Regions from separate parts of the Rhodovulum iodosum genome, predicted to be linked through region 1. Evidence: riboswitches for the same ligand, from Rfam matches in the RefSeq annotation. Region 1 holds a riboswitch; the other holds the start of a gene.
The links. A riboswitch is a leader RNA that binds a small molecule or an ion and turns the genes downstream of it on or off. The one in region 1 is predicted to bind thiamine pyrophosphate.

Region 1 (3,399 bases):
CACCATGTCGGCCTCGCCCTCGACAAACAGCCCGTAGGCCTCGGACCAGCCCTTGGTCACGGTCAGCACATGCGGCGCGAGCCCCTGCCAGATCTCGCCGGCGCGTTCGCCATAGGCCGCCTGCACCCACAGCAGCAGGCCCAGCCCCGGAGTGGAAGAGCGCGGGTCCTGGATGATGATCTTGAGATCCTCGGGCGCGGCGATCAGCTCTTGGAAGCTGCCGGGCGGGGTGGCCAGTTTCGTCTTGTCGTAGACGAAGGCGAAATAACCCCAGTCATAGGGCAGGAACATGTCGTCGTCCCAGCCCACGGGCAGGTCCAGCTTGACATCGTCGCGCCCGTGCCGTGCGAAGAGGCCGGTGTCGGCCGCCCGCGCGGTCAGGTTGGTATCGAGCCCCATCACGATATCGGCCTCGGTGCGCGCCCCCTCGAGCTGGAGCCGCGCCAACAGCGCCGCGCCGTCGCCCATCGCCAGAAAGCGCAGGTCGCAGCCGCAAACATCTTCGAACGCCGCCTCGACCTGCGGGCCCGGCCCCCATTCGGTGACGAAGCTGTCATAGGTATAGACGGTCAGCACCGGCGTCTGGGCCGGCGCGGGGCCGGCGGCCAGCGCCGCCGCGGCGATCATCGGAAATCTCATGTCGTCCTCCCTGTTTCAGCGGCCGAACGCGGCCAGCCATTCGGCCAGCGCGACCTCGCGCAGCGTCGCGGCCTCGGTCTCATCGAAGAAAATCGCGCGGTCGGGCACGCCCAGCCTTTCAAAGCCCTCGGGCAGCCCGTCTTCGGGCATCACCGCCGGGTAGGCCCAGTTCGCCGTCGGGATCATCGCCTGGAACGCGTCCGACAGGATAAAGCCGATGAAGGCGTCGGCCAGTTCGGGCTGGTCGGTTCGGGCGATTTTCGCGGCCAGTTCGGCCATGAAATAGTGCCCCTCGGGGAAGATCGCGGCGGCCTTGGTGTCGTCGCCCTCGGCGATCAGGTGGTAGGCGGGCGAGGTGGTGTAGCTGAGCACCATGTCGGCCTCGCCGCTGGTGAACATGCCGTAGGATTCCGACCAGCCCTTGGTCACGGTCAGCACCTTGGGCGCCAGCTTTTCCCACGCGGCCCCGGCCTCGTCGCCATAGACGGCCTTGACCCACAAGAGCAGCGCAAGTCCCGAGATCGAGGTGCGCGGGTCCTGGATCACCAGGGCCAACTCGTCGGGCGCGTCGAGCAGCGCGTCGAAACTCGCGGGCGGCTCGGCGAGCCGGGTCTTGTCGTAGACGAAGGCCGTGTAGCCGTAGTTGAAAGGCAGAAAGATGTCGTCGGTCCATTCGATCGGCAGGGTCAGGGCGTTGTTGTCCTGCCCGTGCGGTGCGAACAGACCCGAGGCACGGGCCTTGAGCGTAATATCGGTGTTCAGCCCGATGGCGACATCGGCCTCGGTCCGGGCGCCTTCCAGCAGCAGCCGCGGCAGCAGATCGCCGATGCGGTAGACAAGGTCGCAGCCGCCGCAGCGCGCCTCGAACATCTCTTCGATCTTGGGGCCAGGGCCCCATTCCGATGCGAAATAGTCGGGCGCATAGACCGTCAGCACGGGGGTGTCCGCCGCTGCCATGCTGGCAGTGAGGGCTCCCGCGGCGAGGATCAGGGTCTTCATGGGCATCCTCCGTACACGGGGCGGCCGGGATAGGGGTGGAGAATGTCCAGTCACCTTCCCTCCGCCGGTTCTAACCGGTTCAGGTTCAACGGGTCCGCATGGATGCGTCTCAGCCCTGTCGAGGGCGCCCCGAGGTACGGCGCACGCTAACGCGGCGGGCCCGGCGCCGCAAGGGAAAGCACTTGAGAGGGCGCGCGCCGGCCGCTATTCCCCGAAGGACACAGGAGCACGCCCCATGAGCCTCAACAGTTTCGGCCACCTTTTCCGCGTCACGACCTGGGGCGAAAGCCACGGGCCGGCGCTGGGGGCCACGGTCGACGGCTGCCCGCCGGGGGTGGCAATCGACGAGGGCATGCTGCAGCACTGGCTCGACCGGCGAAAGCCGGGGCAGAGCAAGTTCACAACCCAGCGGCGCGAGGCGGACGCGGTGGAAATTCTCTCGGGCGTGTTCGAGGGGCAGACGACCGGCACGCCGGTCCAGTTGATGATCCGCAACACCGACCAGCGGTCGAAGGATTACGGCGATATCGCCGAGAAATTCCGCCCCGGCCATGCCGACATCACCTATTGGCAGAAATACGGCATCCGCGACTATCGCGGCGGCGGCCGGTCCTCGGCGCGGGAAACCGCCGCGCGCGTGGCCGCGGGGGGCATCGCCCGCGCCGCGCTGGCCACGCTGGCACCGGGGCTGCGCATCACCGGCTACATGGTGCAGATGGGCGCGCAGGGGATCGACCGCGCCCGTTTCGACTGGGACGAGATCGGGAACAACCCGTTTTGGGCCCCCGATGCGCAGGCCGCGGCGCACTGGGCCACCGATCTCGACGAATTGCGCAAATCGGGCAACTCGGTCGGCGCGGTGGTCGAAGTCACGGCGCGCGGGGTGCCCGCGGGCCTTGGCGCGCCGGTTTATGGCAAGCTCGACACCGACCTCGCGGCGGCGATGATGAGCATCAATGCGGTCAAGGGCGTCGAGATCGGCGAGGGCATGGCCGCCGCCACGCTGACCGGCGTCGAGAATGCAGACGAGATCTTCATGGGCAATGACGGGCAGCCGGTCTATTCCTCGAACCACGCGGGCGGCATCCTGGGCGGGATTTCCACCGGGCAGGACGTGGTGGTGCGCTTTGCGGTCAAGCCGACCTCCTCGATCCTGACGCCGCGGCGGACGATCACCCGGTCCGGCGAGACGAGCGAGATCGTCACCAAGGGCCGGCACGACCCCTGCGTGGGCATCCGCGCGGTGCCCGTGGGCGAGGCGATGATGGCCTGCGTGCTGCTCGACCACATTCTGCTGCATCGCGGGCAGGTGGGCGAGAACCGCGGCAAGATCGGCTAGGGCGGCGGCCGACGGTCGCGCCAACTCGACCTGGCGCACCGCGCTTGATAGGTCTTGGTCCACAGACCCGCGCCCCGACAGACAAGGCCCGCCGGTGAAGCTGATCGAACGCAACATGACCGTCCGCCGGTACGACCGGGCCACGCTGCTCGACTGCATCCGCACGGGCGAGGATGCGGTGCGGTATGTCTTCAAGTCGGGCCTTGCGGCGCAGGATCTCGTCGGCAAACCGGGGCTGTTGCTCGAGGACGTGCGCAGCATCGGCGGGGGCCTGTCGGTGCTCGCCCGGGTTTCGGGCACGGGCGACGCCGTTCCACTGCCCCTGGCCGGCTGCGCCGAGACCACCGTCGCGGCCCCCGCCGAAACCGCGCCCTTCGCCGGCCGGGCCACGCTTTTCGCGGTGCGCAACGGCGAGAGCGCCG
Region 2 (3,399 bases), 560 kb from region 1:
GCCGCCCAGATGCCCGCCTTTCAGCAGGACGGCACCGGACCCGAGCCCGAGCAGGGCATACGCCTGCCTTGCCATCTCGCCGCGTGTCGTTGCCGGGACGTCCCCGAGAAGGTCGGCGGCTTCGGGCAGGTTCGGCGTGACAACCGACGCGCGGGGCAACAGCCGCTCTCGCACCGCGGCAACGGCCTCGGGCGCGAGCAGGCGGTCACCGCCCTTGGCGACCATCACCGGGTCCAGCACGATGGGTGCCGAAAGCCCGGCCAGCGCATCCGCGACACGCGCCGCAATGGCCGCGCTGCCCAACATGCCGATCTTGACAGCGTCGATGCGCACGTCCTCTCGGATGGCGGCGATCTGCGCACCGACCATCTCGGGATCGATCAGCGCGACGCCCTGCACGCCTTGCGTGTTCTGCGCCGTCAGCGCGGTGATCGCGGCCATGGCGTAGCCGCCATTCGCCGAGATTGCCTTGATATCGGCCTGGATACCGGCGCCGCCCGACGGGTCGGACCCGGCGATCGCCAGGATGTTCGCAATCATGTCTGCCTCCATGTCTGGACAAGGGTTCGGGTCGCGGCCTCGGGATCGGCCGCGCGGGACACCGCCGAGACCACCGCCATGCCACGCGCCCCGGCCTGACGCAGCGCGGGCACATCCCCCGCGCCCAGCCCGCCGATCGCCACCGTGGGCACCGGCGACGCGGCGACGATGCGCGCAAGGCCCGCCGCGCCGATGGGCCGGGCCGCATCGGGTTTCGTCGCCGTCGCACGAAACGGACCCGCCCCGATATAGCTGACGCCCTCGGGGATCGCGGCGCATTGCGCGACGGTCTCGACCGAGAGACCGAGCAGCGCGTCAGGAGCGATCCGGTCGCGCGCAGCGCGCGGGTCGCCATCGGACTGGCCGATATGCAGATCGGCCCCGGTGTCCTGCGCGACCGCGACCCGGTCGTTGACGAAGACGCGCACGCCAAGGGGACACAGCGCCTGCATAAGCGCGCCGGTCATCCGGGCCATCTGGGCATCGCTCGCGGTCTTGTCGCGCAGTTGCACCGCCCAGGCCCCGCCGCGTGCAGCGGCCAGCGCCTGATCCATGATCGACCGCGCCGCGCCGGGATCGGTGACGACGTAGACCGGGCCGATCATGTCACCGCCTCGACCCGGGCCGAGGCGTCCAGCGCGGTCGGCGTCAGGCGATACAGCGCGTCCAGGAAGGCCGGCTGAAAGCTGCCCGGCCCGTGCGCCTCGCGGCCTGCGGCCTCTCCGGCCACGCCGTAGGCGGCGAGCGCGGCGGCCGTCGCGTCGAGCGTCGGCTGGCCGACGCAAAAGGCCGCGATCACACCGTTGAGCGAGCACCCCATCACCGTGATCCGGGCCATCAGCGGGTGGCCGTTCGCCACGCGCAGGGCGCAGGCGCCGTCGGTGACGTAATCGACCGGCCCCGAAACGGCGACCACGCCGCCGGTGCGCTGCGCCAGCGCCGCCGCCGCCCCCTCGGCGGCCTCGACGGTGTCACCCGCATCGACACCCTGCGCGGCGCCGCCCAGCCCGGCCAGCGTGAGGATTTCCGAGGCGTTGCCACGCACGACCGTGGGCCGCAGGTCGAGCAGGCTGTTGGACAACTCCTGGCGAAACCGCGTCGCCGCGACCCCCACCGGATCGAAGACCCAGGGGCGGCCTGCCCTGGCCATCACGGCGGCAGCCTCTTGCATCGCGGCGCCCCAGGCGGTGTCGGCGGTGCCGATATTGACCGTCAGCGCCTGCGCCAGACCGGCGAATTCCGCCGCCTCTTCACGGGCATGGACCATCGCGGGCGAGGCGCCGATCGCAAGAAGGACGTTGGCCATGAAATTCATCGCCACGAAATTGGTGATGTTGTGGACGAGCGGGCCCGTGTCCCGCACGGACTGAAGATAGGCGCCGGGGTTGGTCATCTTGCCTCCTTTGGGGCGGAGGCACGGGACGCACATCGCGCGCGATGTGGCCCCGCAACTTCCTCCGCCGGCATGATCCGGGTCAGGTTCAAAGGGTGCTTCTCAGCCCGCGCGATGCGAACGCCCCTGTTGCATGCGGCAGACTTGCAGTTGGGCGTGATGAATTCAAGTGTCCGGCGCAAGCCGGCGGTTTGCCTTTCCGCCCCGATGGGCCCGGAAACGAGCGCGACCGCAGGTCAAAGGGCCCCTAGCCGCGCCTGTTTTCCGCCGGATCCGGCACTGGACCGGATGGCGGGCCGGACTCGGCCAGCGCCACCGCCTTCAGCCGGGCGACGACCTGCTCGCCCTGGTGCAGGCCCAGCCGGTCCCATGACTTGCGCGAGACGCGGGCCAGCAGCGCCGCCCCCTCGCCGTCGGCGCCCAGCCGAAGGCGCACGGTCATCTGGTGGTCGCGGGTCGTCTCGGCGCCCTCGATCCGCGCGGGCAAGGCGTTCAGGATCGTGGTGTCGAGCGGCACGTGGCGCCCGAGGCTGACATCGCTGGCCGGGATGCGCAGCCGGCAGCGCGTGCCGGGCGGTCCGAGATCGCCTGGCACCACCACGACACCGCCGGGCACGTTCACATCGCACAGCCCGTATTGCGGGTCGGATGCGATCACCTTGCCGTCGATCACCGCGGCAGGCTCTGGCAAGTGGATGAGCGGCAGCGCGGGATCGGCCAAAAGATCGGCGATCGGCCCCGCGGCACGCACACGGCCCGCCTGCATCAGCACCAGCGTATCGGCCAGCCGTTCGACCTCGGCGATGTCGTGGCTGACGTAGAGCACCGGGATCGACAGCGCCGCGTGCAGCCGTTCAAGATAGGGCAGGATGTCATCCTTGGAAAACCGGTCGAGCGCCGATAGCGGCTCGTCCATCAACAGAAGGTCGGGCTGGGACAAGAGCGCCCGCCCGATGGCCACCCGCTGACGCTCTCCCCCCGACAGCATTTCCGCCGGGCGGTCGAACAAGGGCGCGATGCCGAGCAGCGCCACCACATCGTCCATCCCGATACGGGGCGCACACCGGGCGCGGCGCAGGCCGAAACGCAGGTTCGCCTCGACCGACAGATGGGGAAAAAGGCTGGCCTCTTGAAAAACGTAGCCGATGGCGCGGCGGTGCGGCGGGACAAAGCGGCGGCCCGCCTGCCATTGCGCGCCATTGACGCAAAGCTGCCCGCCGGGCAGGCGCATCAGGCCCGCGACGGCGCGCAACACCGTGGTCTTGCCGCAGCCCGACGGGCCGAAAAGCGCCGTGATGCCCCGGCCCGGCACCGCAAACCCGACATCCAGATCGAAGCTGCCCAGCCGCCCGCGAAAGGATGCCTCGATCATCGCCGCGCCTTCTTCAGCCGCCGCTCGGCCAGCATCATCGCAAGGATCACGACGAACGACATCGCCAGCATGCCACCGGCCAGGATATGCGCCT

Region 2: another riboswitch for thiamine pyrophosphate. It lies ahead of thiM (hydroxyethylthiazole kinase); the one in region 1 lies ahead of Ga0609869_RS05835 (thiamine ABC transporter substrate-binding protein).

Annotation. Positions count from the first base shown of each region.
Region 1 covers NZ_JBEHHI010000001.1:1,192,748-1,196,146, forward strand. Annotated here, with positions in the region: gene thiB (thiamine ABC transporter substrate binding subunit) at 1-639, opposite strand, end outside; gene Ga0609869_RS05835 (thiamine ABC transporter substrate-binding protein) at 655-1,638, opposite strand; TPP riboswitch at 1,678-1,780, opposite strand; gene aroC (chorismate synthase) at 1,874-2,977, shown strand; gene Ga0609869_RS05845 (glycosyltransferase family 2 protein) at 3,072-3,399, shown strand, end outside.
Region 2 covers NZ_JBEHHI010000001.1:1,752,023-1,755,421, reverse strand. Annotated here, with positions in the region: gene thiD (bifunctional hydroxymethylpyrimidine kinase/phosphomethylpyrimidine kinase) at 1-540, opposite strand, end outside; gene thiE (thiamine phosphate synthase) at 537-1,145, opposite strand; gene thiM (hydroxyethylthiazole kinase) at 1,142-1,933, opposite strand; TPP riboswitch at 1,976-2,071, opposite strand; gene modC (molybdenum ABC transporter ATP-binding protein) at 2,181-3,305, opposite strand; gene modB (molybdate ABC transporter permease subunit) at 3,302-3,399, opposite strand, start outside.